2 regions of the Paenibacillus sp. FSL K6-1558 genome follow, and region 2 is predicted to be linked to the other one. Evidence: predicted binding sites of a transcription regulator. Region 2 holds the regulator's gene; the other holds the start of a gene.
What was found. The regulator LexA, encoded in region 2, represses DNA repair genes until DNA is damaged. The targets are predictions, from matches to a motif close to CGAACATATGTTCG.
Positions count from the first base shown of each region.

Region 1 (15,945 bases), 830 kb from region 2:
GCGGATTGCAATAGTGGATTATGCACATGGAAATAGAGGGTGCCTCCTGGCATCGCCGTTTCTCCTAACCACTCTTCAGCAGCGCTAAGCAACACCTCCAGATAGGTGAGCATTTGCAACGATAGCCCGTAGTAGACTTCATGAAGCTTGAGATCGGTCTGACTTGATTTGTAGTCAATTACTCTTAACAACAGACCGTTCTCTCCTTCAGCGACATCCACGCGATCGATCCGGCCGACAATCTCCAGTACACACCCATTCTCCAGTTCAAAACGCAACGGCGGCAAAGGTTTCCCTGGACCAAAATCCAGCTCCAATCCAATCGGTTCAAAACTACCGCGTCTGGACTGTTCGCCCAAAATAACGGATGCCCGGCTGACGATATCTTTTAATTTGCGGAAGATATACCCATAACGCTTTGTGCTAAGCAAAATTTCTCCTTGGAGTTGCGGAGCGATCTGCTCCACCGTCTGCTCGGCTTCCTGGCGACATTGTTCGGGTGTCAGACTGCCCCAGCTCCGATTTTCCTCACGCAGGCGCATCGCCAGTTGACTCAGTGCAGCATGGAATAGTTGCCCGATATCCGGAGCTTGGAGGCGATATAATTGCCGATCCTTCAGCTTCAGTCCATGTGATGCAAAATGAGAGAATGGACAGGCTACAAACCGCTCCATCCGTGAAACACTCGTTCTCACCTCCGTACCGTACAGCCTGCGGCTGGTCGAAGTATCCAGTCGCCGCGCACGGTTACGATAAAAGACAGAACCCAGCAACCGCTCCAGCTGAGGACGACTCGCTTCCCGGTTCACATGCCAATTGTAGACGGCCCACCATATTTCAGGAATGTCTTCTCCTCTACGCCATCTGCGCAATTGTCCAATCAGCATGGAGAGGCTTTGTTCTGGATGAATCGCGTAAGAGAGGTGCACGGATTCCAGATCCGAGACGGGCGGCTGAGCAAGCAAAGGCTGCTCTTGCAATCCAAACATTTTGCGTACATGGCGCACAATCTCGGAAGGGAGTAATGACTTACCCTCATCATCTGCGACAGGATAGCTCAGCCATAACTGCTTGCTGGCAGCGGTCAGAGCGGTATAGATGAGAAAACGTTCATCCAGCATCAGTCTCGTTGCACCAGGTCCCAGACCCATACCTCTCTCTGTCAGCAACAATCTTTCCTGCTCCGTTAGTACTCCGTTGTCCTGAGGGATCGCTGGCAATTCCCCATCAACCGCCCCAAGAATAAATACATATTTCATATCACGCAGACGAGTACGATCCATCGAACCAAACAGCACCTGGTCAAGGGCCGGGGGAACAAGCCCCAGCTTGAGCTCAGTCAGTCCCGTCTCCATCATGCCCGCAAACAAAGTGATGTCCAGGCGTTCATTGCCCATCATATCGACCATCTGGTCAAGAAGATCCAACACGGCCCCCCACATTTGACGATGCTCTCTGGAACGCTCCGGGTCTCCCTGTGCCTTGGCTTCAGCAGACATCTGATCCAGCTTATGCGCAATATCTGCATCCTCTAACAGTCTGAATAATGCCTCACACTGAGCAGTAGCCGTTTTTGCTTTTTTCATTCGTTTCTCAAACGTGCCGAGTGCCGACGTAATCAAGGTTCTGCAGCTTTCCATCAGCGATAACACCGCATCTCGTCCTCGGCTTCGTTCTTCCTGTGCATTATCCTCCAGTGAGAGACTCGGCACATATTTCCACGGCTTTCCATCGTTCCACCGATATCCATGAATACCGCAAGCAAGCACATAGTTCTCCAGCTGATCCATATCCTCACGCGTGATGGAACCATCGAGCGGAAGCAGCAGATCCGTCTTGACACAGCGAAAAACATCCTCATAACGCCAGTTACGGCGGACGATATCTAATGCAGCACGAATAAATTCGGATAATGGATGATGTAACTCACTTCGTCTTCGATCCAGAAAGACCGGAACATCATAATCCCTGAATAACGGTTCCGCAATATCAGCATAGGTCTCCAATCCGCGAACCAATACCGCCATATCCCGATATCTTGCTCCTTCTTCTTGGGTTAGGCGACGCATCTCACGTAGTGCACCCTCCAGCTCTGCCCGGCGATTCTCCGCAGCCATCAAGCGTATACCTGAATCCTCACCCTGACTTCTCCAGCGAATACGCCGATCAAAACCGGCCTCCAGATGGGCAAGCCCTGGCCGCTCCTTGAATCTCGGCAAGACTTCATCATGGAGAACAGTTGTATCGGCAGACACACCCAAATGTTCAGCCATTCCTTTGAGACGCACATATGCACTTGCCGTTGGATAAAATAATTCAAGTTCCCCAGGGAGCACACCTTGTTCGTACGTGCGATCAAGCGTCAGGGAAATCGTTACAGACGAAGCTTGTAACATGAGCTGTCCTATTACACTCATCTCCTGCGGAGTGAATCCATGGAATCCGTCAATCCAGACCTCGGCCCCCTGCAACCATGTACTTTCTGGCAAACGACCTGTCAGTTCATTCAATGTATCTTCATCATCTATATATAAATCCGCCAATTCCTTCTCATAATCATGGTAGATCAGATTCAAATCATGGAGCTTATCCTTCAAAATAGGTGAGGCCGATGCGATGCTCCATGTTGCAAGCCCTTCTTCGAGTGCCAAAGCATGAACTTCATAACGTTTAAACTCACTATATAAATTAGTCAATTCCCCGATAAAGCCAAGCTGGCTTCCCGAAGCAGCAAACAGTCTCAGTTCTTCTTTCCTACGCTGAATGACTTTATATAAAAGCATCTTTTTGCCCTCGGCTCCGATCGGAACGCGAGCAGAACCGCCAGCCTCCTGCATGACGCGATAAGCCAGACGACGAAATCCAAGAACTTCGGCACGCATCGTACCTTTGATATCTCCCGAAGATACCAGCGCCTGCTCTGTCCGGAACGAGCTTTGTTCGGGAACGAGTAAAATCAACGGTTTTCCTTGGGGCTCATGCCTAAGCAGAGATGTGATTTCTCGGGTAATCAGTGTGCTCTTACCACTGCCTGCCCGGCCAATAACAAAGCGTACGGACATGTGTCATCCTCCAAACTGCACGTACAAGATTTTAATTTCCAGTATACCATACCTTCTCCGCTTCGGAACATACGTTTGCCATGATCCACCTAATAAGAACACAATATGGCTATTAAAAAAAGCCGCCGCCTGTTCAATACAGCCAGCAGCTCCCTATGGATTGACGTTTATTACCAAACTCGGTGACAGATACGCCTAGTAGTTGTTTTCAAGTTTACAATTTCGTTAAATGAATTCATGCTCTACAACCTTCTGTAAGGCCTCGAAAAAATCCCGGTTTCTCTGGCTATATCCCGGCTTGTTCAAAATCTCAAATGTACGTTCGATCCCCTTTTGCACTAATGCCCGATCATTGGTAAGCAACCCGTAGCTTAAAATCGTTACACAGCAGTTAAAAAGATCACCCGTAGGCCAGTGATGCGGTCGTTTGGTCAAATATTCATCAACAGCAACAGCTTGATCTATGCGCGGCAGCAAATACTTGCTTTCAGCTTCCTTGAACCTGTCTGCTGTTTGCTGAGCAGCTTCTTGTATATTTTCAGAGGAAACAAGAACAGAATGTTTTTGCTGTGTATACCTTTCAACACTATTGCCGAAGCCGACTGGAGCATTTGAGATCAACGTGATTTGATGCTTTTCAAGAAAAGTACGTAAACGTTCAGTGGCAGCTTCATAACGGCAGGCCATGATTGTAAATACAGCATATGGCGGTTTTGAATGAGTGAGATGACTATGTAAGCTCCAAACTACACCCGGCTTAACATTTTTTTTGAAAGTATAGTCCGTTGGGCTCGAATCAGCCTCTCTATATTCCACATACCCTTCCGGTGCAATGAATTTCCCCAATTCAGTATAAAATTGTTTTCGAATACCTTCTTTTAGATTTCGCATGTCAATGTACGCCTGCTACGTCTATAATTACGCGTTTCAAATAATATCCCCGTAACCATATCGAGCAGACCTCCTCCTTTTTCGAAATTAATTCCTTCGGTTGTTAACCTAGACATAAACGAGTCAGGACGAAGAGTGAACGCTGTTCCTTTTCAACCAATAATATAAGCTACTCGCCAAGACCAAGCTTTTTCTCATAATAAAATACCCTATAAGATGGACTTTTTAAAGTGTCTATCTCACAGGGTACATGTGTCATTCTATAATTTAGAGTATTCTTAATTTTTTTTGCTTCTCACTTCAAAAATAGCGAATTTCAGGTAATGCCCTTCATCTACGCCCAAAATTTGCGGGTGATCCTTGCCAGCTGCTTTCCAGTCGATTAAACGTAATACCTTACCTGCATCTTCAGCTGCATCCGCAATCGTTTCCAGGAAGAGGTCAGGACGCATGTGGTAGGAACAGCTTGCGGTTACCAAATATCCACCCTCGTTGACCAGTTTCATGCCCTGCAAGTTGATATCCTTGTAGCCGCGGCAAGCCCCTTTGACAGCTGATTTTGTTTTGGCAAAGGCAGGTGGATCAAGGATAACGACATCAAACGTTTTTCCAGCACTGGACAACGCTTTGGAAGTATCTACCTTTTGCTCAGATGCTCGTGCTCGCGCATTGCGCTCATCAAGTCCTTTGACTTGCTCACGCAGATATTGAAAGGCGTCGGCTACCACGAATTCGACCCGATCTGTGAATCCATTTAGCTCCACATTCGTTCGCGCACTCTCGATCGCATGCTCGGAAATATCGAGACAGGTTACTTTTTTCGCTCCATATTTGCACGCATTCAGCGTAAAGCTGCCGGTATGAGAGAAACATTCAAGCACGGTGGCACCGTCCCAATACGGAAAAGTAACCACTTTGCCACCCTTGTTCACAGGCAACAGCTGTTCTGTTCCTTCATGCTCGACCTGTTGCACGGTGATGCCGCTTTTGTACCCCCAGCCTTTCATCAATGGTTCAATGGCAGCCCGGTTTTCACGCTGGTCGAAGAAGTAACCCGTTTTCTGTCCTTCCACGATATCAACCTTGATAAGTAGCCCATTTTCAGTCACAGTCACATGACGCGGGCATTCCCCATAGAGTGGTCCTTTGATCTGCTCCAGGCCTTCGAGTTCACGGATCGATACATCACTGCGCTCATAGATACCTTCCGGCTGCATCACTTCAATGAGAGCCTGGACAATCGCTTCACGGCAACGGTCCATACCTAGTGTAAGGATCTGCACAACTAAAATGCTACCAAACCGGTCAACGATCAATCCAGGTAGGAAATCAGCTTCACCATAAACAAGACGGTAGGCTTCGCCATCCTGAATGAAGCGTTCCCGGTGACGCAGACAGTCATGGAAACGAGCCGCAAAAAAGGCGGTATCCATCTGTTCAAACTCCAAAGGCTGGTACGAGACTACACGAACGGTAATCTGGGAAGCCGGATTATAATAACCTGTCGCCAAATAGCGGCCTTGATGATTCAGTACATTGACGATATCGCCCGGTTCCGGGTTGCCGTCTACGGATGCAATTTCATTTTTAAAAATCCAGGGATGTGCATGTTCCAGCCGCTTTTTGCGGCTTCGTTCCAGTGTTACGGATGGCAAGATTGATCCACTTCTTTCGTAAGTTAGTTGAAAAGATAGGTTTGGACGGCAAAGACCGCTCCGGGGACGAATTGATTCTATGATCGCTGTTGTCCTCGGATTTTTCTGTTTCCCTTCTCCAAAGGGAAAATCCGATGTCAAAGGCGAGCGCTTCGCTTCTTCGAATTCAATTTCGTCCCCTCCGCTACGTTTGCCGAATCACCGTATCTTTTGAATTGGGAGCTGGCAGTTTTATGACACTCCGGGAACGAATTGATTCTACGATCGCTGTTGTTTCCAGATTTTTTGGATTCCCTTCTTCAAAGGGAAAATCCGGTGACAAGCCTATGCTTCCGATGTAGCTTTCTTTCAGAAAGCTCTCAGGCGAGCACTTCGCTTCTTCGGATTCAATTTCGCCCCCTCCGCTACGTTTGCCGAATCACCGTATCTTTTGAATGGGGGATGGCAGTTTCAATTCCTCTTGTGCTTGTCATGCTTGTCTCTGCTTCCTCATAGGATAAGTGATAAGGAATGGGACGGGAGGAATGATTCGGAATGTTCAGAGAAGTAATTCTGCCTCTGTTATATGGACTTATAATCTTTTTTGGCGGTATGAAGCTGATGGAGACAGCGCTACAGCGCATGGCGGGACCGATGCTGGCAGGCTGGTTAAACCGAGCCACTTCTGCCCCATGGAAGGGCATGGCATTCAGTGCAGGCGCGACCGCTCTACTACAGAGCAGCACTGCCGTAACGGTACTCACCATAGGACTAGCTAATGCGCGCTTAATTACCTACGGACGCACACTCGGCATTATCTTGGGAACCAACATTGGAACTTGCTTAACGACAGAGCTTGTCGGTCTTCAGATCGGACGTGCCGCACTGCCTTTGTTGCTTATATCTCTAACAGGCTGGGCTGTTTTTGTTATCCTTGGTGAACGCAACCAGATTGCTCCTGAACGTACTCGCCGTACTTTAGCGACGATCCAATTCAACTTTCTTGCAGCAGCAGGTTTTGCTCTCGTCATGACGGGCATTCAAGTCATGCAATCCATCGCCGTTCCACTTCGGAGCATGGGTGTATTCCAATGGTTTCTGGAGCGTTCGACCGATAGCCTATGGTGGGGTTTTCTTGCCGGTGCGTGCCTGACTGCGCTGATTCACAGCAGTGCCGCAGTTATTAGCATGGCGATTACACTAGCAGCGACAGGCGTACTGCCTGTAGAGATCGGCATCGCCATTGTGATCGGGTCTAACGTCGGGACCTGTATCACCGCTGTTATTGCAGCCGCGGGCGGAGCTTCCGCAGGCCAATTTGTAGCAGCCTCCCATGTTGTACTCAACATTGCGGGAGCACTGCTGTTTATGCCGCTGATTGGCCAGCTGCATGCAGCGTCAGCCTGGCTGTCAGCGGACCACGGGGCACAGATTGCGCATGCCCAGACCCTTTTTAACATCATCAGCTCATTGCTGGCTTTACCGTTCTGTTACTTGCCCATCTGGCACAAAAAAACACCTGTGCTTGCCCCGTCGGCAAAGAAACCTGTCGCTTAATAAGTCCTCACGATATCCGCATTATTGGCGACAGAATGTGTAGGTCAGTAGACCATCATTCAAACGTAATGTCGTGCTGTTTTATACGTTAATGCCCAGTTTGTTCAAGCCAATGCGCAAAATGTCATCGTTATTATCGTATCCATTCTGCCGCTGTTTGGACCATGCCTCTTCCGGAGCATACCAATCCACACCTTTAATCTCTTCGATCTGAGGCTGCAAGTCACCACTTTCTGCTGCCACGAGGTAATAGTGCACTTCTTTGTCCACTGGACCAAACTCGGCATGCTCGTACGTATAGGCAATAATATTAATAGGCTCCACAATGCAGCCCACCATACCCGTTTCTTCCAAAATTTCTCGGAGCGCCGTCTGTTCGATCGTTTCTCCATCTTCCATTTTGCCCTTGGCAAGTGTCGTTTTACCATAACGGTCTACGATGAGCTGGATTTGAATCTGGCCATCCTCAGCTGTTCTGTATACAACGCCGCCTGCTGAAATTTCTTTTTTGTTCATAATGTTTTCCCCCATCTGACTTCAATTTCTTTTCTTGGCAAAGAAGGACCTCATCTCCTCGGGTATTTTCCCCAAGGAAATGAAATCCTTGTACATAGCGCCTGAATTACATCGCGGCGGGTTTCACATTCTCTTCCAGTACACGAACCAGCGTACCTTGGCTTTCATTGGCACCGGCTTCAGTCAACTTCACGCGGCAAACCTTGCCTACCATATCCGGCGTTCCATCGAACACCAGTTGAATGTAGTTGTCACTGTATCCGTGCAACTTGCCACTGCCTTCGCGGCCTTTTGCTTCACCTTCAGGAATAACCTCGAGCACTTGCCCAACGAATTTCTCAGCATACTCCAGTTGCATCTGCTCAGACAGTTCAATCAGCTCATGCACACGTGCATTTTTGATTTCGTCATCCACTTGGTCCTCCATGCGCGCTGCCGGAGTACCTGTACGTTTGGAGTATGGGAATACGTGCATTTCCGAGAAACCGATTTTACGCATCAACTCGTAACCGTTACGATACATCTCATCTGTTTCGCCAGGGAAACCAACGATAACATCGGTCGTGATCGCAACATCCGGCATAGCCTCACGTATACGCAACATTTTGTTATAGAATTCTTCGGTTGTATATTTGCGGCGCATACGTTTCAGAACCGTGTCATCTCCTGCTTGTAGCGGAATGTGGAAATGACGGACCAATTTATCCGAACGTTTAATAACATCCAGCATCCGGTCATCAATCTGGCTTGCTTCAATCGAACTGATCCGGATACGTTCCAGACCTTCCACTTTGTCTAGATCCCACAGCAAGTCGGTCAGATCATAGTTATCCATGTCATCTCCATACCCACCTGTATGAATACCCGTCAGGACAATCTCTTTGTAACCCGCTTGTACGAGCTGATGTGCCTGCTGAACAATGCTGTTTGCCTCACGGCTACGGGACAATCCACGGGACCACGGAATGATGCAGAAGGTACAGAAGTTATTGCAACCATCCTGAATTTTGAGGAACGCACGCGTACGATCCGCGAAATCCGGTACATCCATTTCTTCAAATACACGTGTTTTCATAATGTTACGGACCGCATTGACGGGCTGACGGGATTCCTGAATTTCATTTACATATGGCAAAATTTTATCCCGATCCTGGGTTCCGATGACCAGGTCCACGCCAGGGATATCCAGAATCTCGGCAGGAGATGTCTGTGCATAACATCCGGTTACCGCTACAATCGCATCCGGATTGCGACGGATGGCACGGCGGATAATTTGACGACTCTTTTTATCACCTGTATTCGTTACGGTACACGTATTAATCAAATAGACATCGGCTGTCTGTTCGTCGAAGTCTACCTGTTCGTAGCCCTCGTTTTTGAACAATTGCCAAATCGCCTCTGTATCATAAAAGTTAACTTTGCAGCCCAAGGTGTAAAACGCCACGGATGGCATAATTACATTCCCCCCATTTCTCCAGATTCATATAAAACACAAGTTAGTGCAGCCATACCAGCCGTCTCGGCTCGCAAAATGCGCTTGCCCAGTCCAACAGATATCGCACCTGCCTCATCGGCCTGAGCCGTTTCCTTCTCGGAAAATCCACCCTCAGGTCCAACAACAATCAACACATTTGCCCCTGCATCAGGAGCAAGCTCTCCCACAAACGGCTTCAGAACATCTCTAAGATGTTTGCCGTCCTCTTTTTCATAACAATAACATACAAGATCGTAGTCCCCAAAAGAAGATAACAGCCCTTTCCAGGAAAGCGGCTGCTCAACGGTTGGAATGCGGTTACGATGGCTCTGTTCAGCAGCTTCCTTGGCGATTTTCCGCCAACGCTCCAGACGTTTGCCTTCTTTCTTAGCGTCGTATTGCACAATCGTACGTTCGGATAGAAAAGGCACAAAGGATACGGCGCCGATCTCCGTACATCTCTGAATGACCGTCTCCATCTTGTCCCCTTTGGGCAAGCTTTGTGCTACCGTTACATTCAACCTTGCTTCGCGATCCATAACCAGCGGTTCCAGGATAGTCGCTTTTACTTCCCCTGCCTCAATACTATCGATGGCGACCAATGCTTCTTTGGAGCTTCCGTCGCTGACAATCAGCTTGTCTCCGGGTTTGCCACGCATGACTTTGCCGATATGACGGGCATCATCGCCTGTTATCACCACTGCATGTTCACTGAACTGCTCTGCAGATACAAAATATCGCTGCATATGTTGTCCACCCATTCTTTCCTGTTATGACTGGAATTCTTCCTGCTGGAAGCAGGCAAGAATCCAATCGCCACAGATGATCATACAACTTTTATGTGCTTATGACCAGCACTACGGTTCGATTACTGACCATTTATGAGCTTATATTAAAGATATAATTCAATAACGAGACCAACTAAATCCCGGTACATGTCATTAGCAAACAAATATAGGGGTTGAATTGTGACTGCCTGTAATGGCGGAATAATTAAGATCAATAGAAAGACAATGATGGACCATTGTTCCACACCTTGCAGCTTGCGACTGATTGAAGGCGGCAACACATCTTCAAGAATACGATAACCGTCCAGTGGTGGTAACGGGATGAGATTAAACATAAACAGGAAAAAGTTCGTAACACTGAACATCGGCAAGAATGTCATCACAGCTGTGACTACCCGCTCATTTTCAATGTTCCCCAGCACGCCTGATCCAAACAATATTCCATAGATTACTGCCCCAATAATAGCCAGTAGCAGATTGCTGAGTGGACCTACTACAGAAACAATCGTTCCCATGAGTCGCGGTTTGTCAAAGTTCGCACGGTTTACAGGCACAGGACGTGCCCATCCAAAACCTGCAATCACAAGCAAAAGCACCCCAAGCAGGTCAAAGTGCGCCACCGGATTCAAGGTGACCCTTCCAAGCAACTTGGCTGTTGGATCACCGAATTTATTAGCAAAATACGCATGCGAAAATTCATGAATCGTAAATGCAATCAAAATGGTCACCAGGAAAAACGGCAATTGATCCAGCGGAAGGCGGAAAATCCGATCTAAGAAGTCCATAGACTACCTCTTTCTGGCTTCAAAGGCTAGCCAGTCCTCTTCACGCTCGATCGCACGAACTTCAAATCCTGATGCCACCAGTGCATCACGTACAACCTGCTCCTTGTTCTTCCAAATGCCCGAAACGATATAGATCCCACCAGACTCCAGTGCATTATACACATCATCAACGAATAGCAAAATAATTTCAGCCAAGATGTTGGCCACAATAATTTTGACTGGCAGCTTGACACCTAGAGCGGGGTCTTGACTTCCAAGCACAGACAATAGATCACTTTCTTTGACCGTGATCTGCTGCTGCATCTTGTTCAGCTCCACGTTTTCCATCGCACTTGTTACCGCAACCGGATCAAGATCAAGTGCCAGCACATGCTTAGCACCTAGATGTACCGCGCCGATGGCCAAGATACCGGAACCTGTACCCACATCAATCATTTCCTCGCCACCCTGAATGACCTTTTCCAGTGTACGTAAACAGAGCGTTGTCGTTGGATGCGTCCCGGTACCAAAAGCCATTCCTGGATCAAGTTCAATAATTTTTTCATCTGGGCTCTCCGGTGTATATTCCTCCCACGTTGGCTTGATCGTCAGACGCTCGGATATGCGCACCGGTTTGAAGTATTGTTTCCAAGCCGTTGCCCAGTCATTTTCATCCACTGTACGTGTTTCGTAACGAATCTCTCCGACATTAATTCCAAAGTCGGGCAATTCTTCAATTCTCGGATTTACTTCTGCCTGCAAGGCAGTCATGTCTGTACCTTCGGAGAAATAACCTTTGATGACCGCAAAACCTTCGGGAATATCATTCAAAGGAACGTCATATAACTCGCCATACGTCGTATCCCGTTTTTTATTTAAAGTACCGGACTCTTCAATCGACACCCCTCCAGCACCCGCTTCATGCAAAAAATTCGAAATCATCTCCACAGCTTCTTCTGTGGTATGTATTGTTAGTTCATGCCATAACATACGTGGTTTTGCCTCCTCATTATTCAAACATCCCAACTATTGTACTACACTTGCAAGCCGAAGCACAAAGCATACTCGTAAAAGAAAACAAAACAGGATATCCGCAGTGAAACCGCTCGAATATCCTGTCCCATTTTTCGTTGCTGTCGATCTTTCTCTTGAACACAACTAATAAAAACGTCCGCCGTTCTGTGTGATCATCTCTGCAGCTTGCGGTAAAGAATCGTGAGAAACGGATACCGTCAGCAGAATGCCCTGCTTCACACTTCGCGTTGCATCTTCTGGTGTATGTTCATACACCTGTCCTCCCGATAACATCTCGGTCTCATCACTGATTAGAGCGAGTACATTTAGCTCGCCGCTGAAGCCGCCAACAACCGCTGTTGGTGAATGCTCTTCTTCCTTAATATCAGTTGAGCCGCCTGTTCCTTCATGCTCACGCAGACTCTCGATACGTAACTGGTTCGGATGCAGCAACTCCAGAGCTCTGCGAGCAGATTCAGCTTCAGACCAACTCGTGAATACAGCCTCTAGTGTGACCGCAGAGCGATCTTCAGTCATTGATTTCCCTTCCTTGACGACGATCCGCTGCCTCACTGCGGCGCAAAGCTTCAATATCCTCGTGATCGGCCAATTCTGCGCTGAACTCCACATCCTCATTTTTCGCAGACTGCAGACGCTTCATCTTTTCCGTTTTTGTTAAAATTTCACCTGGTCGTTGTCGATTAGCCATGTTGTTCTTCCTCCTTTTCAAAATCAGATCATTCCACCGGCTTGTTCGATAATCGACATTGCTCGGTGATGCACCTCTTCATCTACAACGACAGTTAATAGGATGTCCCTGCCTGTAGGGCCGCCTTGTCCGCCATCACTCATTCCGCTTGCAGCAGGGTCTGCCGCAGCCATAATGCCTGAGCTGCCACTCATTTGCATCGCATCAGGTATCCATGATGAGTAACTGCCGGAGACACCTGGTTTATAGGAGGCTCCGCTTGGCCCAACACCCGCATAACGGCTAAAACGATTAATAGACAAGTCTTCCACTCGCAGCGCCTCCAATTTTTTGACCGCTCCCTGTGCCTGCTCAGGGCTATGAAAATAGGCCAAAATATTTTTCTCCGTCATTCGCTTCACCTGCTTCCTGTAATTCTGTCAATCTGTATCTATTTCACAGATCGTTCCCGCCATGCTATCTTTCCGCAACCGAGTCCAGAATATACCGAATTTCTGACATGTGGGAACACTTGGGAACACTTCGAAGCAAACTAATTTACATACAAAAAGACGCCATCGATCATCAAAGATCATCGATGGTGTCCTCATAACTACTTCATATATGAATCAGTCGCCGCGAAAGGCGCGTTTTACTCGATCAAAGAACGATTGCTCATGCTCATGAGTTTGTTCTCCATCCAGTGCAGCAATTTGACGAAGCAGATCTTTCTGTTCGTCATTCAGCTTACTTGGTGTAACCACAACAACCTTCACATGCTGATCTCCTTGTCCCATACCGCGCAGGCGTGGCACGCCTTTACCTTTGAGACGGAAATACGTTCCGGTTTGTGTACCCGCCGGAATTTTCAGCTTCACTTTTTCGGTCAGTGTCGGGATTTCAATCTCGTCTCCGAGCGCGGCTTGAGCAAACGTCAACGGAATTTCACAGTAGATGTCATCGCCTTCGCGCTCAAAGAAGTCATGAGACTTCACACGAATAACAATGTACAGGTCGCCTGCAGGACCACCTCGCAGACCGCCTTCACCCTCACCTGTCATACGTAACTGTGCACCGTCATCCACACCAGCTGGAATGCGAACATTGATTTTGCGCTGTTTACGAACTTTGCCGCTACCGCTACACGTTGTACATTTTTCTTTGATAATCTGTCCAGTACCGCTACAGTTCGAACAAGCGCGGCGATTGACCATACGACCAAATGGTGTATTCTGAACGACTTCCTGTTGTCCACTACCCTTGCAGACCGTACATGTTTCCGGCTTCGTTCCTGGTTTGGCACCTGAACCGTGACAAGTGTCACAGCCTTCTGTACGCGGAATAGTAATATCCGTTTCCTTGCCAAATACAGCTTCCTTGAACTCAATGGTCATGGTGTATTGCAGATCGTTCCCCCGTTGCGGAGCATTCGGGTCACGGCGCCCGCCACCACCGCCAAAGAACATATCAAAGATGTCGCCAAATCCGCCGCCACCAAAGTCTCCACCGCCAAAACCACCTTGGTTCGGATCGATGTGACCATACTGGTCGTACTGAGCACGCTTCTGGCTGTCACTTACGACATCATAAGCTTCTTTTACTTCTTTAAATTTGGCCTCTGCATCTGCTGCCTTGTTTACGTCAGGGTGATACTGACGGGCGAGCTTGCGGTAAGCCTTTTTGATTTCCTCGTCGCTTGCATTTTTGCTTAGTCCGAGTACCTCATAATAATCACGTTTTTCAGCCACTCTTCCACCCCCATAACATTCACCTTATCGCACATCGTGACAAAAGGAAAGTCAAAGCACGGGAGCCCCGGCTATGACTTTCCCTTTAATCCGAACGTCACCGATGTTTTAACTCGCAGGCTATCGCGAATTAATTATTTTTTATCTTCGTCTACAACTTCGTAATCAGCGTCTACAACGTTGTCACGTTTAGCAGAACCTTGTTGCTCTTCAGCACCTTGAGTCGCTTGTGCATCAGCTTGAGCTTGCTCATACAATTTAACAGACAACTGTTGAACAATCTCAGTCAGTTCTTCTGTAGCGGCTTTGATGTCTTCCAGATTGTCGGAAGCCAGTACGCCTTGCAATTTTTCTTTGGCAGCATTTGCTTTTTCTACTTCGCCTGCATCTGCCTTTTCACCAAGATCTTTAATTGTTTTGTCTACAGAGTAGATCAATTGGTCTGCACTGTTTTTCGCTTCTACAAGCTCTTTACGTTTTCTGTCTTCCTCAGCATGAAGTTCAGCATCTTTCATCATTTGCTCAACTTCAGCATCGCTCAGACCGCTGGAAGAAGTGATTGTAATTTTTTGTGTTTTGTTTGTACCTTTGTCTGTTGCAGACACGTTAACGATACCGTTAGCATCGATATCGAAGCTAACTTCGATTTGCGGTACACCGCGTGGTGCTGGAGGGATATCTCCCAACATGAAGCGACCAAGCGTTTTGTTGCCAGCTGCCATCTCGCGCTCACCTTGCAGGACGTGAATCTCAACGCTAGGTTGATTATCTGCATAAGTGGAGAACACTTGAGATTTGCTTGTAGGGATCGTCGTGTTACGCTCGATCATTTTCGTAAATACGCCACCTGCAGTTTCAATACCCAGGGACAGCGGAGTTACGTCCAGCAATACTACGTCTTTCACGTCACCTGTCAGTACGCCCGCTTGTACAGCTGCACCCAAGGCAACAACTTCGTCCGGGTTAACACCTTTGTGCGGCTCTTTACCTGTCAGTTTTTTGATCGCTTCCTGTACAGCAGGAATACGAGTGGAACCACCAACCAATACGATTTTATCGATATCGTTAGGTGTCATGCCCGCATCGCTCAATGCACGGCGAGTTGGTTCAAGCGTACGTTCAACCAGACCAGCAGAAAGCTCTTCGAATTTCGCTCGGCTCAGGTTTAATTCCAAGTGCTGAGGAACGCCATCAGCAACCGTGATGAACGGCAGGGAAATCGTTGTAGTCAATACGCCGGAAAGCTCTTTTTTCGCTTTTTCCGCTGCATCTTTCAAACGTTGTACCGCTGCTTTATCTTTGCTCAGATCAATACCTTGATCTTTTTTGAATTCATTTACGAGATAGTCGATAATTACTTGGTCGAAGTCGTCACCGCCCAGTTGGTTGTCGCCACTAGTCGCTTTAACTTCGAAGAAACCATCGCCCAGTTCCAAGATGGATACGTCGAACGTACCGCCACCCAAGTCATACACGAGAATCGTTTGATCTTCGGATTTTTCCATACCGTAAGCCAAAGCTGCTGCTGTTGGCTCATTGACGATACGAAGTACTTCCAGACCTGCGATTTTACCTGCATCTTTCGTCGCTTGACGCTGACTGTCATTGAAATAAGCTGGAACGGTAATAACCGCTTGAGTTACCGTTTGGCCTAAGTATGCTTCAGCATCAGCTTTCAGCTTTTGCAGGATGATTGCAGAGATCTCTTGTGGAGAATAATCTTTGCTGTCAATCGTTTCTTTGTGGGATGTACCCATGTGACGTTTGATGGAGATAATTGTACGATCCGGGTTGGTGATCGCTTGACGT
Region 1 is NZ_JBBOCV010000001.1:1,813,704-1,829,648, forward strand. Features, by position in the region: gene addB (helicase-exonuclease AddAB subunit AddB) at 1-3,062, opposite strand, end outside; gene MHI38_RS07820 (hypothetical protein) at 3,288-3,908, opposite strand; gene MHI38_RS07825 (class I SAM-dependent rRNA methyltransferase) at 4,232-5,608, opposite strand; gene MHI38_RS07830 (Na/Pi cotransporter family protein) at 6,143-7,144, shown strand; gene MHI38_RS07835 (NUDIX hydrolase) at 7,226-7,663, opposite strand; gene mtaB (tRNA (N(6)-L-threonylcarbamoyladenosine(37)-C(2))-methylthiotransferase MtaB) at 7,767-9,113, opposite strand; gene MHI38_RS07845 (RsmE family RNA methyltransferase) at 9,116-9,880, opposite strand; gene MHI38_RS07850 (site-2 protease family protein) at 10,027-10,707, opposite strand; gene prmA (50S ribosomal protein L11 methyltransferase) at 10,711-11,676, opposite strand; gene MHI38_RS07860 (hypothetical protein) at 11,845-12,237, opposite strand; gene MHI38_RS07865 (YfhD family protein) at 12,230-12,409, opposite strand; gene MHI38_RS07870 (hypothetical protein) at 12,433-12,801, opposite strand; gene dnaJ (molecular chaperone DnaJ) at 13,018-14,136, opposite strand; gene dnaK (molecular chaperone DnaK) at 14,271-15,945, opposite strand, start outside.
Region 1: a site for LexA is predicted at 3,127-3,140, ahead of addB (helicase-exonuclease AddAB subunit AddB). Genes of this name have one in related genera too.

Region 2 (15,945 bases):
GCGCAAGTGAATCCGGTGATTCGTGATAGTTACCATTCTCGTCAGGCAAACCTGCATTGGGATAACAGCTCACAGCTACAGATGCCATGCCAGACAGAGATCGAATATGGTCACGCATGAACTCCGGACCCGTCGCACAGTTTAGTCCTACCGAGATTGGGTTAAGGTGTTCTAAGGATATATAAAAAGATTCGATGTTCTGACCGGCCAAGGTCGTACCCATCGGTTCTATGGTTCCTGAGATCATGAGAGGCAGCTTGATACCGCTTTGATCAAATGCTTGCTGAATACCGATACTACCTGCTTTGACATTAAGAGTATCCTGTGAAGTTTCAAGCAGTAGCGCATCAACGCCTCCCTCTATTAAAGCGAGGGCCTGCTCGAAATAACTGTCCACCAGCTCTTGGAATGTCACCCCGCCAGTCACAGACAGCGTTTTGGTTGTTGGTCCCATCGCTCCGACCACATATCGTGGCGACTCCGGTGTGGAGAAGCGGTCAACAGCTGCTTTTGCAATTCTGGCCGCTTCGAGATTTATTTCACGTGCACGATCTTGAATATCGTATTCAGCGAGAACCACTGAAGTTGCACCAAATGTATTGGTCTCGATTAAATCGGCACCGGCTTCCAGATAATCCTCATGTATACGTTGGATCAAGTCTGGACGGGTTAGCACCAACATTTCATTACATCCATCCAGATCTTCACCGCCGAAATCTTCGCTGGTCAGATCCACTTGTTGAATCATTGTCCCCATTGCGCCGTCGAGGATTAATATTCGTTGTTTTATTGCATCGTGTAGACTAAGCTTATCCAATATCTTCACCCCCGCAAAACGTTAAATCTTAGTTTAACAGAAACTTACTTAATGTGAAAGATCGGTTTTGCTCCCGAAAGGTCGCGGATTTGCAGGAATGAAGCAGAATTGTGAATCGACAAATTTTGAGCAATCCGATATAATATCAATTAATCCAAGTGGAAAAGAGGGAAAGCGCATGGCTGAAATTGTTATCCGAAATACGAACGAACGAATCACTGGAGACGAGAACGTTCGAAATTTCTTGAACAAATATGACGTATTATACGAGAAGTGGGACGCTTCCAAATTAAACACGGAACTGCAAAACAACTTCGGCTTAACGGATGATCAGAAGCAAGAAGTATTAGAAACCTTCGATTATGAGATCAAAGACTTGGCGGCACGCCGCGGGTATCAAATCTGGGATGTCATTACCCTTTCCGAGCAAACACCTGACATCGAAGAGAAACTGGCCAAGTTCGAAGAAATCCATACGCATGCGGAAGATGAAATCCGTGCAATTGTTGCGGGTAAAGGTATCTTTGTCATTAAAGCAACTGATGATACAGGTTACTTTAATGTAGAACTGTCTCCGGGCGACGTCATTTCCGTTCCTGAAAACACACCGCACTTCTTCACTTTAATGGAGAACAAACAAATTATTGCGGTGCGCCTGTTCATCGAAAAAGATGGCTGGATCGCCGATCCGTATCCTGATCCAACGTTTATCAAAAACGCCTAACTTTGATTAAAAAGTTAACGTGCTTAACTAACCCCCTGCTCATAAGAGTCGGGGGTTAGTGTGATAACCTAGATGAAATAGTGAGGATACTTGTCCTTTAAAATCTCCTGCTCGTATACTACAAGCCTAAGATGTGCTTCCATGACCTGTGCCGCTTCCTCCGTCTGACGCTCTGTAACCAGCCTCAAAATCTCTTTATGTTGAGAGATAATCACTTCTAGATTCGAGTCTTCTGCTAAACGGAGTAATCGTAATCGATTAAATGGCATGTTCAATTGTTGCAACATTTTCCACGTCCGTAGCTTTCCAGTGCCCTGAAACAAAATCTGGTGGAATTCCTCATCCAATTCGAACAGTCGATAGAAGTTCTTTTTTCCAATACACACTTCCTGCATGGCAATGTTGGTTTCTAATTTGAACATGTACTCTTCAGGAAACGAAGTACAGGCTAACATGACAATTTCCTTCTCCATCTTCTCGCGCATAAACCTGCCTTCTTCCACATGCTCCAGGTTAATATGCGAAACAATAGTGCCACTCTGTGGAATGATATCCAGTAGTTCTTCTTCGGCAAGCTTCATAAAAGCTTCTCGCACCGGTGTGCGGCTCACCTGTAATTCATCTGCGATCTCTTTTTCGGAAATTTTGGTACCTGGTTCAAGCTCCAGATGAAGAATTCGTTCTTTGAGCAAATTATAAGAATACGTCCTGGTAGAGCCTCTTGTTTTCTGATTAAATGCCATGCCTTGACCTCTTTCTCTCAGCCATATTCCTTTCATATTAGCACAAACTACCGCTCCACTTTAAATAACTTTAGCGAAACGGTAGCTCGGCTTCAAATCTTACAAATTACTTTTTGTTTTCCTTATACGTCTTATAAGTGTCGTTCGCCATCTTCACATAATTGGACAAACCCTGACTCTCCAGCTCTTTTAGGAATGTATCATACTCGGATAACTTCCGTTCACCTATAATAAACTTCAACGTATTCTGGTCTGTATAGTCTTTGAGCGGCGTGCTCATCAGTGTTACACGTTCACGATCTTCGGAAGAATAAGGGATAGGTGGTTCAGCCGGAATCACTTCCTTTGTCTCTTTCATATTTTTCTGGAACTCAAGTTCTTCTTCGCTAAACATGGATTGAAGCAGGTCTGTTGTTCCACCGTAAGCAAATACACCACCAGAGAATCCGAAGTCAACGCGAAGGTCTTTCGTACCCTTAGGGTTCAAACCATTGTAATTAATATCATCTACTAACTTGCGTTTGCCACCTTTTTTAGTGTATGTCTCGTTCTCTACACCCCACTTCGCAAATTCCTGTCCTTCATCACTGTAATACAACCAGTCGATAAATTGTAAAATCGCTTTGAAATTGTCACTATCTTTAATCTTCCCGGAAATCATCACACCGTTTTCGAGTCTAGAACCCGACATCAGCTGCCCTTTCGGCCCTCCCGGAACTGTGATCTTAGCAATCGAGAATTTCCCTTCACCCAACGTTTTATTCATATCATTTCGATGCAGTACAAGTGTCTGCGAGTTACCGTTAATAATAAATGATTTACCCGAAACGAACTTTTGAGTAGCTTGATCATCGTCTTGCGTGAAGCTTTCCTTATCAAGGAGTCCTTCTGCAACCATTTTGTTAAAAAACGTCAGCAATTCCTTGTACTCTGGCGTCGTTGCCGTGGCAACAAATTCATCCTGGTCGGCTTTGTAGATCAAGCCATTTCCATATCCCCATCCAGCCTTAGTCCCAAAACCCGTAGCTGCAATGCCAAGTGTACTGTTGAATTTGAAACGGTCTGAAAATGGAATGGAGTCCGGATAGATTTCTTTTAATTTTTTGGCTGCGGTATAGAGTTCATCCCAAGTTGTAGGAATGGCAATATTATTTTCTTTAAAAATGTCTGTTCTTATGATCAGTGTATAATCAGGCCATACTTCCTCATGTAATCCCGGTAAAACATAATACTTCCCGTCCTCCTGACGCAGTCCTTCAAGTTCAGGTTCGAGTTTCCACTTTTCAATTTTGTCCTTGAAGTTTGGCATCAAATCAATGTAATCACTGATCGGCAGAATCGCTCCAGAAGATACAAAAGCAGATTCTTCACCCGGATAAGTCTTTGGAATAACGAGCGGAGCATCGCCAGAACTGATTAACAGCGATCGCTTCTGTGGATAGTCACTCATCGGCACGATGGTTGGCTCCAACGTAACTCCCGTCATCTCCGATATTTTTTTGAATAACAGCCAGTCTTTTTTATAAGGATACGTCGGATGATCACTATACAAAATAGAAAGATTAAATGGTTCCGTCGCTTTGAAGGTTTCGCCCACTTTATAACTCTCCATGGCTGATTTCGTGCCCACTTCGGTAACATCTGGGCCAGTCCCGGCACCACTGCTACAAGCAGCAAGTACAGCGGACATTGTCATTGCCAGAATCATCTTACCAATCAGTTTACGAGGCTTTCTTTTCAATCCATTCATCCCCTTTTGTTTAGTTTCCAAACCTATGTGTGAAAAGGTTACTGCTTAACAGAACCCAACATGATACCGGTTACAAAGTATCGCTGTACAAATGGATAGATTGTTAATATAGGCAGGATCGTTAACACCATCGTTACCGATTTGATGTTGGCAGCAATCTGAGTCAGATTGTCCGCAGAGGTTGCTCCCGCAGTGGCACCACTCGTTGCCCCGGCAATCATATTACGCAAATAGATCGTGACCGGAAACAGCTCTTTTTTGTCCAAATACAAGAAGGCAGGGAACCAGGAGTTCCAATGTCCAACAGCGTAGAACAGCACCATCGTGGCCATGACCGCTTTACTGAGAGGCAAAATGATACGAAGCAAAATACCGTATGTGTTTAACCCGTCAATGGCGGCTGCTTCCTCTAACTCTTCTGGCATGTTCTCAAAAAAGGATTTCATGATGAGCATGTTATATATGCTGATTGCACCTGGGACAACCAGTGCCCACATGGTGTTATTAAAACCAAGGGAATTGATCAGAACGTAGTTAGGAATCAGACCCCCGCTGAAAAACATCGTAAACACGGCAAACATGGTCAGAAATTTACGTCCCATCAATCTTTTTTTAGACAATGCATAAGCAAAAATCGTCGTCATAAACATTGAGATTAAAGTCCCCACCACTGTGTAAAGGATCGTATTTTTATAGTTCAACCAGAACATGTTATCCTTTGAAATGGTTTTATACGTATCCACATTGAACCCTCTCGGGAACAAGCTTACCTTACCTGAGTTAATGTACGCTTCACTACTGAAGGATTGTGCAACAACATTCAGGAATGGATATAGTGTAATAAAAACAATAAATAGCAAGAATGTTACATTAAATACCTTAAACACCTTGTATGATCGTGATTCCTGCATGGTGTTCCTCCTTTACCATAAACTTCGTTGTGTCAGTTTGCGTGAGATAGCGTTTACAGTGAATACCAGAGTTAGTCCAATGACCGATTCGAACAACCCAATGGCCGTTGCATAACTGAAGTTGCTCGATTCAAGACCCACACGATACAAATAAGTCGAAATTACATCGGAAGTCTCATAAATAAGCGGATTATACAAAAGCAAGATTTTTTCAAAGCCTACAGCCAGGAAGTTCCCCATGTTTAGAATCAGTAACGTAACAATCGTTGGCAAAATGCCTGGAATGGTTACATGTATCGTTTGCTTCCAGCGATTCGCTCCATCGATTCGTGCTGCTTCATACAAAGATTCATCAATCGTAGTTAGTGCTGCCAGATATAAAATAGCTCCCCAACCCATACCCTGCCAGATTTCAGAAGAGATATAGATGGTTCTGAACCACTCTGCACGTTGCATGAATGGAATGTTATCGCCAGTAAAAAATGCAACCAGACCGTTGATCGAACCATTCACTGCCGTTAATTGCAGAATCATGCCGGCTACGATAACAATCGATAGAAAGTGAGGCAGATACGACGCTGTTTGAACAAATTTTTTAAATCGTTTGCTCTTCACCTCGTTAAGCATCAGTGCGAAAATAATCGGCACGGGAAACGTAAATAACAACGCAAGCCCGCCGAGCATAAGTGTGTTACTGAAAACCCGCCAGAACGTTGGGTCCTCAATGAACATTTTGAAGTATCGTAATCCAACCCAGGTTTCTCCAAAAATACTGCCACCCGGTACAAATCGCCTAAAGGCGATTATGTTGCCTAACATCGGGCCATATTTGAAAATAATCAGATAAATGATGGGAAGAACTAGTAGCGAGTACAACTGCCAATCTTTACGAATCAATATGGTAGCTGTTCGCAACTTGCTTTCTTTACGTGAAGATATCATCGGTATCGTTGCCTTAGATGTTTCTGACTTCATGTGCCATTCACTCCGATCCATGCTTGATTAAAAAAAAGCTATAATCGTTGTTTGACAAGTCTTTCTCTCTCCTCGTGTTGCAGAGGATACCTGTCTATTCGATTCACCTCCACTACAAAATCAAAAATGTAAACGGTATCAATTCGGAATATATGTACACCCAAGAATATGCAATCGTGTGAAACCTGACTGAGCATGCATTGCTTGAATGTCGTTGAATTGAATCAGTCATTCTATAAAGCGCTTACAAAACGGTTGTTAAATCATTCGCCTTTTTCTTCTTTCATGCATCTGAAAATGTACTTGTAGTTTGATCAGTGAATGGTCTCGAATATTGTATAAATAAAAACTAGTCATACTAGTATGTTAGTTGTATTCTAAAGCAGCTTTTTTTTAATTTCAATAACTTTTCATTAAAAATTTAAATAATCGCCCCTAACAATGCATTAAAAACACTCTTATATGGAATGTATTAAAACAAAAAAACATTGGTTACGATACATGAACAAACGATCATTCATGTCATAACCAATGTTAAATGAATAGCTATTTGGGCGAAGATTTTATGTCATCTATGATTTTAAAAATTTGCGATAAGCCCCTCTAATTCAGACAAATGTTTAATCTCGTGGTTCGGTGAATAACTTTCATTATTTGTTTTGTTTTCGCGGTTAATCCATACTGCACGAATACCTGAAGACAACGCACCACGAATATCTGTTGTTAACTTATCGCCTACCATCATACTTTCTTCTGGTTGAACACCCAGTCTACTTAGCGCATGCTCAAAAATGGATGGATCTGGCTTACCTTTACCAAAGCTACCTGAGATAATAATCTCATCAAAGAAGGGAGATAACTCTGGAACACCATCAAGTTTCTCTTGCTGTAAAGCAGGACATCCATTAGTCAAAAGCAACAATCTGTACTTACCTTGCAAATGGCGCAACGTTTCCATCGTTTCTTCATATACATGAGGTCTCGATCTACGTTCTGCACCAAACTTAGAGGCCAGGCGCTCTGCAAGCTCATCATGATCGACACCCAGCTTTAGTAAACCACGGCGCCAAGACTCCTTGCGATAAATTGGAGCCAATTGTTCAAGCTGACGAAATTCCGGCTGTTCTCCTCCCGTAAAGTTCGCCCAAAGTCCTTCAAAAGGGTTAATTCCAATCATTTTGGTAAAAGGGAACGTTTCATAAGATTCATATAGTTCACGTGCTTCATTACGAACAGCCTCTTCGAGTGCCTCAGCATTAACACCTGTTTCTGCTGCAGCAATTAGACAAGTTTCATGAAAGGCTTCTCGTACACTCCGTTCGTCCCATAATAAAGTATCATCCAGGTCAAACATAATCGCTTTTAACGCCATTCCGATCAACTGCCCCTTTACACATTAATTACTTATCAATCGTTTCTACGGTAATCTGGTGTGCTTTTGCAAATTTCAGCAACCGCTCGGTAATCGCTTCTGTATCGTAACGATTTAACAACTTGGTGAAAACCCATCTTTTTCCACGACTGTTGTGTTCAATAACAACAGTGCCTGGCTCAAAACGGAATTTGATAATATCGTCAACCCCGATCGATCGTTCACGATTCCCCTTCGTTGTAATGATCCGATTACTGCTAATTTTAACGTAAGGACGGCGCAACATAAAAATGACAGCCAAAAATACATAGAGCAGCATTGTGACCCAATCCCAGGTTGTCATCGGTGCTTTCACTAAAAAAGTACTCATGAACAGATACAAAAACGCCAAACCAATTAAAAAGATAGGGAACAAAAGGCTTCTGCCTTTGTAAATATCCTCACCTGGATTACCTGTGATTGGTTGACCGCTTTTTTTACGTTGCTGATTCAATTGCTTCGAATTTTTCCGAACCGTTCTCTCGAACGAACGCCGTGACATGTGAATCCCCCTTATGTGTCTTGTATCGGCTTACATAATTATACTGCAAACCGATGTTCCCCCTTATAGTAAGCATCCCCAGCTAACATGAAGAAACCTAAATATCATAACGATATGTTTAGGTTTCGTAAATTAATGTTTGAGTTTGCCTTGGTGGCCTTGGCCCTTGTCGTCGTCAACAATCTCAATTGAATCGAGTTGCTGTCTGAAGTTGCTACGAATGTTACCTAGGTAAATTTCTCTCAATTTGGCACGTTCAGCAAGTTCTTCCTCTGATAGTCCAGTGGATTTCTGCTTGCGAGCCAATTCGTTAATACGTGCTACCAGACTATCTATATCCAAGCTTGTCCCCTCCAAAAATACAAAGTCATATTAACTTTGACATGAGAAAGGCGGCTTGTCAAGTTAGCACGCGCCAACCTATGCAGATGCGCACTCTATTTAACAAACTGAGGTAATATTAGTACTTGTCCTGTCTGGATTGTTGCTGATTCAAGTTGATTCACTTTTTTGATTGCTTCTATATATACACGTGTATCCATCGACGTTGGTTTATGTTCCAAAGAAATACTCCACAATGTTTCTCCCTGTGATACAGCAATCTTACCGCCAGGTAGTAGATCATTCTCATTACCAGCAAAAACAGTTAGCACTGTACTACATCCAATAAATATAATTAATAAAGCAATTGCCAGTTTAATCAAACCCTTAGAAAACTTAAGTCGTGTCACGAACGTTCTGAATTGCCCTATATTAGACTTTACAGCTTCTGAATTTACTGGTTTATAAATGCTCTGATACGTAGAATATCTCATTTGCCCCGCCTCCAAACGTTTGTTCCTATCTCTTGAAATCAATATAACACGAACATTTGTTTTGTTCAAGACTTTTTTAGAACAATTGTTCGCTCTTTTTTCGACATTAAAACATCTTTTTTCATATTAAAATTCTCGCGTAATGAACAATTAAACTCTCTTTTCCAAAAAAACTAATGAGTCTGAATCGAAAAAAGTAGAAATAATATGATTTCTTTAGAACTTATGTTTGTACGAACGGAGGTTCTATGTTATAATTTTCCCAAACGTTACTAAAATGGGGTTGATACGGTATGTCGAAGATATCCAGCAGGCAACAGGCTATCCTGGAGTTTATACGAAATGAAGTCCGTTTGAAGGGGTATCCTCCTTCCGTAAGAGAAATTGGCGAAGCCGTTGGACTGGCTTCCAGTTCCACAGTGCATGGACATTTGGATCGTTTGGAGAAGAAAGGGTTAATCAGACGTGACCCAACCAAACCAAGAGCGATTGAATTGTTAAGCCAGGAAGAGTCTGAGCATTCTCATCAGTTCGCCCACAGCGTTGCACGAATTCCGGTCGTGGGTAAAGTAACAGCTGGTGTGCCGATTACGGCAACAGAAAATATTGAAGACTACTTCCCACTTCCTACACATTATGTAGGAGAACAGAAAGTATTTATGCTTTCCGTTGTTGGGGACAGTATGATTGAAGCCGGTATTGTTAATGGAGACTATGTAATCGTTCGTCAGCAACAAACCGCTGATAATGGTGACATTGTCGTTGCCATGACTGAGGACGATGAAGCAACAGTGAAGACTTTTTATAAGGAAAAGGATCACATTCGCCTTCAACCGGAAAATGCTACATTAGAACCGTTGCGGTTGAAACACGTTAGTATTCTAGGCAAGGTCATTGGTCTTTTCCGCGATATTCATTAATGCATATTGGTTTATTAAATTGCTAATACGTTCTACCCGATAGAATACGAAAGAGGTTGCCCTGATCAACAGGACAACCTCTTTCTTTTACTCTAATAGTTGGGGCATATCGTTTACTAACCATCTACTCTAATAAGTGCATGCGCTGAACAAGAGATTATTTAGTGCGTTTAAGAATGCTTTTGTGATGTGAGAATACTTCAAAGCTTTGTTGTCCATGGTAAGAACCCATGCCACTCTCTCCCACACCGCCAAATGGCAAATAATGCGAGGTCATGTGAGATAGAGTCTCATTAATACAGCCTCCACCAAAAGAAACCTGATTCAATACCTGCTCCTGTAAAGCTTCATTTTCAGTAAATAAATACAAAGCGAGTGGTTTAGGCCGCCGAGCGATTTCATCGAGCATTGGATTCAAATCACGATACGTAAATATGGGCAGAATAGGTCCAAAGATCTCTTCCTTCATTACTGGTGAATCCCAATCGATATCGCCAAGAATAGTCGGTTCAATCATAAGCTGATCCCGATTCGAACGCCCTCCCATTAAAGTTTTGCCATTCGTAAGGAAAGCGGTCAAACGATCAAAGTTACGTGTGTTAACGATATGAGGAAAATCCTTATTTTGCATCACATCATCCCCAAATTTATCGCGAACCTCGGCTCTGATTTCCTCGATGAATTGATCATGTACCTGTTCATCTACTACTAAATAGTCCGGTGCAACACAGGTTTGACCTGCATTCAGAAATTTACCGCGCACAAGACGTTGTGCTGCCAGTTTCAGATCAGCATCCCGATGCACAATGGCTGGACTTTTACCGCCTAACTCTAACGTCACTGGAGTTAAGTGCTCTGCTGCAGCTTTCATGACAATACGACCGACCCCCGTACTGCCTGTAAAGAAAATATAATCGAATTTCTCATTAAGCAGTGCTGTACTCGTTTCAACCTCTCCTTCCATAACAGCAATGTACTCCTCAGGGTATATGTCCTGGATCAGATCGTTAATTAAACGAGACGTCGCTGGTGTAAGCTCAGAAGGTTTGATCACAGCACAGTTCCCTGCAGCAATTGCACCGATTAGCGGCCCAAACGCCAGTTGGAACGGATAATTCCAAGGCGCGATAATCAGAGCAACTCCATAAGGCTCAGGGTAAATCGTACTAGCCGCGTCTGGCATTGCAGGGCTCGTTGGAACGTTACGTGGTGTAGCCCACTCACGCAGATGTTCCAGCGTGTAATCCAATTCACCCAATACAATGCGAATCTCCGAGCCATATCCTTCAGCCTCTGATTTATTGAGATCAGCACGAAGCGCATCCAGAATACGTTGCTGGTACTTCTCGATCCCTTCTCTCAAGTTTTGCAAAGCCTGAATCCGATACTCCACTTGTTTAGTCTGTCCTGTATTAAAAAACGTACGTTGTGTAGTCACAAGTTGCTTCGCTTGTTGTTCCAAAAATATCATCTCCAATTAATTTATAAAAATTATATTGTTCAAAATCAAATTAATTATATCTTTTATATATGAAACTATCAACATAGTTTTGAAACAGGACAGATGTCAAAAGACAAAATAAGTGGAAAGTATGACGCATACTTCTTTATTTTTTCCGCTAACTCTTTTATGAATTTTTCAGATATTGAATTTATTATATTTCTAACTCTTCATGTTCTTATTTGAGTTTAGTTTTCATTTAGAGATTTCACAATAATATAACTATTTACTTTTACTTTGCACAAATATAAATCATACCTTCTAACTTATTTAATGCAGAGGCTTGACATATTGATTTTTGACTTTCTTATTTTATCTTCATATATGTTTAATTGTGATCTGAGGATAAATATAGTAAACCATGTGACAAATGTTATTATTTTACATTGAATAATATGGTAGTTTTAAAGAGTAAAGTTTTATTAATTCATTACAAATCTTAGGAGGTATTTGTATAAAAAAAAAATGTATTCACTTGGAGCTTTAACTGTTATTGCGGCAATCGTCGCTGTTCCAACATCATTTGCTGCCGCTTCACCCTCTTCTCAAGATTCATTAACTTCACAAAGTATTACGATTCAGGCAACCCAGAAATATGTAAGATACTCAGACGTTAACAATAAATATGGAAATGCAAGTTATGTTCCACAGACCTACACTTATGCTGATGGCGTTTGGTATGGAAGATTAACATTAACATCTACTACCTATTCAAACGGATTATATTATGGAAACTATGAGGGTTACGTAACTAAGATGGAATAATTTATTCTTTTAGAATGAATTCATGAGCATAATAAAAGGGAGCGAAGATTGTATGATAAAGAAATTACTTGCTAGCTTATTAGCTGTATCTGCATGTTTTTGATCGAATATCAAGGCTCTGATTTAAATTAATAATCTTTGAATGAATTAAATTTAACTAATTATTATAATTATATTTTAGGAGGAGTTAACATGAAAAAGATATTAACTGTTGCTGTGTCTATTATTATGTTATTTACTTTTTCCTCAAGCATCTTTGCAAGCAATTCAGTTAAGGTTCAACTATCACAGGATGAACTTAAAAAAATCACAGAATACGCGGAGAATTTAGGTATATCAGATGCGGTAAGGGATTCTCTTATAGAAAAAATTGAAGCTGGTGGTATTCCAGATTCAGATAATCCAGAGAAAAAAGATACTGGAGTTACAGAAGAATATATTAACTCTGAGAAGCTAAAGGTTAAGAGAATAGTTTTTCCTGATGGTTCTGTAATTCAATCTACTTTTGATGCTACTGCTGCTACTTTAGAAGTTGTTAAACCTACTGCTAAACCTGACATGATTACACCTATGATTGTTGATAATGGAACTGGTTGGGTTGTAAGCGGAAGTGGTTATAAAAAATACTACAATGCACTTGTTAAAGAAGAAACTGTTTTTGTGAAAGCTAAATTTTATGCGGACTATGTATTGGTAAACGGTGGTTATGATTATATATCAAAGGTTTTTGACGGTTTTGTAGATGTGGCAGCAGGATATGCAAGTAATCAGGTTCAGCCTTATATTGTTCAGCAATATCAAACATATGACTCCCCAGCCAAAGCAACCTTTTCTTTTACTTACGTGAAATACAACGGTAATTTCAGTACTGATTACAAATTACAGCTTTATGTTATCAACGATTCACCATGGTCTTCACTTCAATCTTACTAAGGAATACAAAAAAACCTCCCTCGAGCAAAGACAAAATGAGTATAGAAAATTAAATGTGAAACGGTATAGAAAAGTCCTGTGCCGTTTCTTTTTTTGTTTAAGCACAAAAAAAGCACAGCGGAGGAAATGGCCCCAAACAAATCTCCAAAAGTTCCTCTACTGCCCCAGCTGTCAAAACACAGATAAATCAGTACAGCGGATAGACACCAAATCAATAAGAAAGCTAAAAGAATAGAACGTAGTTTCCAAACCACAAAACCTTTCTTCTTGACTTTTCCATCTTTTAATCTTGATGATTCTAAGTTTTCTACAAACAATGTGTTTGCCGTAAAATCTTTAATTTTGCTTGTCATATGTACAATTCTCCTTAACAAGTAATAACTCCATGGAAATGTGCAAGAGCAACTTGGGCATGGTAGTGTGCAAATTACATCCGATGTGAATGCTCATATTTCTATAAAGCTAGAAAAGAGAAACATTGATAAGTATCAAGAGTACACTTCCCTTATTTTTGGATCAGAAAATCAAAAACCGGGGGACGTTTGGGGGACGCAACCTCAATAGACGTGCAAGTCTCTCAAAACGTCCCCCGGTTTATTCTTTCAAAACCCCGTAGTTACAAGGTTTCTTCAATTAGTACAACGTGATATATTGATCGCGTTCCCATTGGTGGACTTGTGTATGGTTTATGTTCCTAGCTTTCAAAGTGTATCATTCACCATTTGAAACCCGCTTAAAACAAGTATTATCAATGATCAACTTTTCAAAACTAATCATAATCATTCAGACTTTTGTGGGCATTTTGTGGGCGCTTTTGTGGGCGCCCTTTTTTTCTTATTATAATGAAGAAACTCGTTTCAAATATTCATTTTGTTTTCATTACTACTCTGACATTAAATGCGATAAATCTATTCTATATTGCCTGATTAAATCGAAAATAATTAAATTAATGTACTTATACAGATATTATAAAGTATTACGTTCGCAATTCCAATGCGCTACAATCTCATTACTTAACAGAGACAATTTCGGCAAAGAAACCCAGCGGAACTCATCCTCTAGCATCAACTTTATTTCACACCGTGCAGAGTTTAATCCCACACCACAACTACTACTGAGAGCGGCTCTTCAAAGAAAGGGTTAAATAATATCAAATCAATCGTACTACTTCTATTATAAGAGTCAACAAGTAATTCACTGATCCGTTGCATTTCCTGATCGTCCAAATCTGGCTTGCCACGTCTCTTCTGTTGCTCGCACTGAGCCAACCATGCTTCTCTGTGTACAGGCATAATCATTCTGGATGTCTCATACAATCCGTTATCCTTCAGTCTGCTACGTATGACAAGCCCCCTTTATATTGAGTCCAATAGTCAATGTTTCCAGAAGGTGGTGTATGGTCTACCTTAGGACGTTCTCCCTCACTTTCCCATCCTTCCAGTATCACTATGTTGGCCGTAGCAGACCTATCTTCCCAATGTATGTATTCCGCAGCTACGCTACTAAAGAGCTACAGGCTATATGAAAGGATGTGAACAGTGGGCTGAGGGCATTGAAGGAAGAAGATATGAAATACATAAAATAATCGGATAATTTCGGGCTGGCAATTAGGTAGTGAATCTCCTAGAGAATTATCTAAATGATTGTGTGCTAGAGTTACATTAATTGAAGGGAAAAATGCTTCGTATGAGTGAACAAATGAATAAACTAAGTAATTACGTCGGTGTATTTGTTTTAGGAATAGTTGTATTAATATTTTTTTTGGTGGCAATCGTAGCTGCAATCTACATGTTTATCAATATCTATAGGAAATTAAGAGGTGTGAAAGTAAGTAAGACCAGATCTTGTAGAACGTGTGGACGATCAATATCAAGCACAGCTTTAATTTGTCCTGATTGCGGAGAAAATTATGGTGAGCTGCATGGAGCAGGTGATTCCATAGTTATGTGTTTTTTTCTCGCTTTAGTTTTTTTTGCACTAGGAGTTGCAGCTTTGACCGAGTCAGTTGGATGGTTTGAACGAACATTTTTGAATTGATTGAGTATTCCAACTAACCCATAACATACCGCCTCAATCTTTTATAGCAAATAGCTATAATTAGGTTGAGGTGTTTTATTTGTTACTGGAGATCCCGCATTTGTGTTTGAGTAATATAACAAACTGATTATAGATTTAAAGGAGGTTACTGGGGCTACTTAAGCCGTATGAAGCGGCTAAAATGTGAGTTTACGAGGTGTCGAAAGAAGTTGGAAGTGTGAGGAATAACGATGTGAAATTATTAAGGAAAATAAATTTATTATTTGAGTGTCGTCCTAATGGGACAAGCTTTTTTATCCAAAATTATGGAAATGGTAATATAGTTCTGATAGACTAATCTGGATTAAATACATAGATGGAGGAATAACATGAGTGATAAGGCTGAACTTATTTTTGCGCTAATAATTGGATTCTGCGGGATATCGCCACTTTTATATTTCGCTCACGCATGCTTTTACGCTTTATTCATGAATATTAGGGAAAAAATTCGTGGTTTGAGTTCCAAACTTGTACCGTGTAATGTATGCGGACATGAAGTATCAAAAACAGCCATTATTTGTCCCAGTTGTGGAGAAAGCTTTGGAAGAGGCAGCACATCCTCAATCGCTGAATCAATGTTTGCTATGCTTGTACTGGGCGTGTTGAGTGGTGCTTTGGCTGTGTTTCTTATTATAGTTATGTTTGAACCTGCACAAGAATTATACCTTTTATTCACTAGTAAATAGAAATTGGGGAGCCTGAAAAGGCTCCTATTTTTGTACCCTAAACTCAAATGTGTCCCTAAAAAATCTCTTTCCCGCCAACTTGACGGATACCTCCGTATAAGCATCCACCGATCCGCCGAATCAATCAAGTGCTCCTGCTGCTCCAATGCATGCCAAAAGTATTCTCGCCTGGCGCAATACTACCATGTCACTTTTTAACTCTCGATATGTATTCATTATCCACATCCATACAATTTTATAGAAAAAAACAAATTGATCTGATAGACTATTCTGGATTGATTACATAGTGGAGGAATATATGGAAGAGAAAATATTCTTTGTTATTGCAATAATATTATTTTCAAGCTTTATTCTAGTTATATTAGGCTTATCTGCTGGTTTGTTTCTTTCTACATTCCGAAATATCAAAGCAACCA
Region 2 is NZ_JBBOCV010000001.1:983,662-999,606, forward strand. Features, by position in the region: gene metH (methionine synthase) at 1-757, opposite strand, end outside; gene MHI38_RS04095 (cupin domain-containing protein) at 996-1,541, shown strand; gene MHI38_RS04100 (GntR family transcriptional regulator) at 1,610-2,284, opposite strand; gene MHI38_RS04105 (ABC transporter substrate-binding protein) at 2,391-4,025, opposite strand; gene MHI38_RS04110 (carbohydrate ABC transporter permease) at 4,073-4,945, opposite strand; gene MHI38_RS04115 (ABC transporter permease) at 4,958-5,887, opposite strand; gene MHI38_RS04120 (HAD family hydrolase) at 6,501-7,292, opposite strand; gene MHI38_RS04125 (hypothetical protein) at 7,321-7,833, opposite strand; gene MHI38_RS04130 (DUF896 domain-containing protein) at 7,966-8,175, opposite strand; gene MHI38_RS04135 (LysM peptidoglycan-binding domain-containing protein) at 8,271-8,648, opposite strand; gene lexA (transcriptional repressor LexA) at 8,942-9,568, shown strand; gene MHI38_RS04145 (aldehyde dehydrogenase) at 9,726-11,030, opposite strand; gene MHI38_RS04150 (hypothetical protein) at 11,520-11,834, shown strand; gene MHI38_RS04155 (hypothetical protein) at 12,027-12,767, shown strand; gene MHI38_RS04160 (hypothetical protein) at 12,764-13,120, opposite strand; gene MHI38_RS04165 (YolD-like family protein) at 13,859-14,059, opposite strand; gene MHI38_RS04170 (hypothetical protein) at 14,454-14,804, shown strand; gene MHI38_RS04175 (hypothetical protein) at 15,173-15,529, shown strand; gene MHI38_RS04180 (zinc ribbon domain-containing protein) at 15,828-15,945, shown strand, end outside.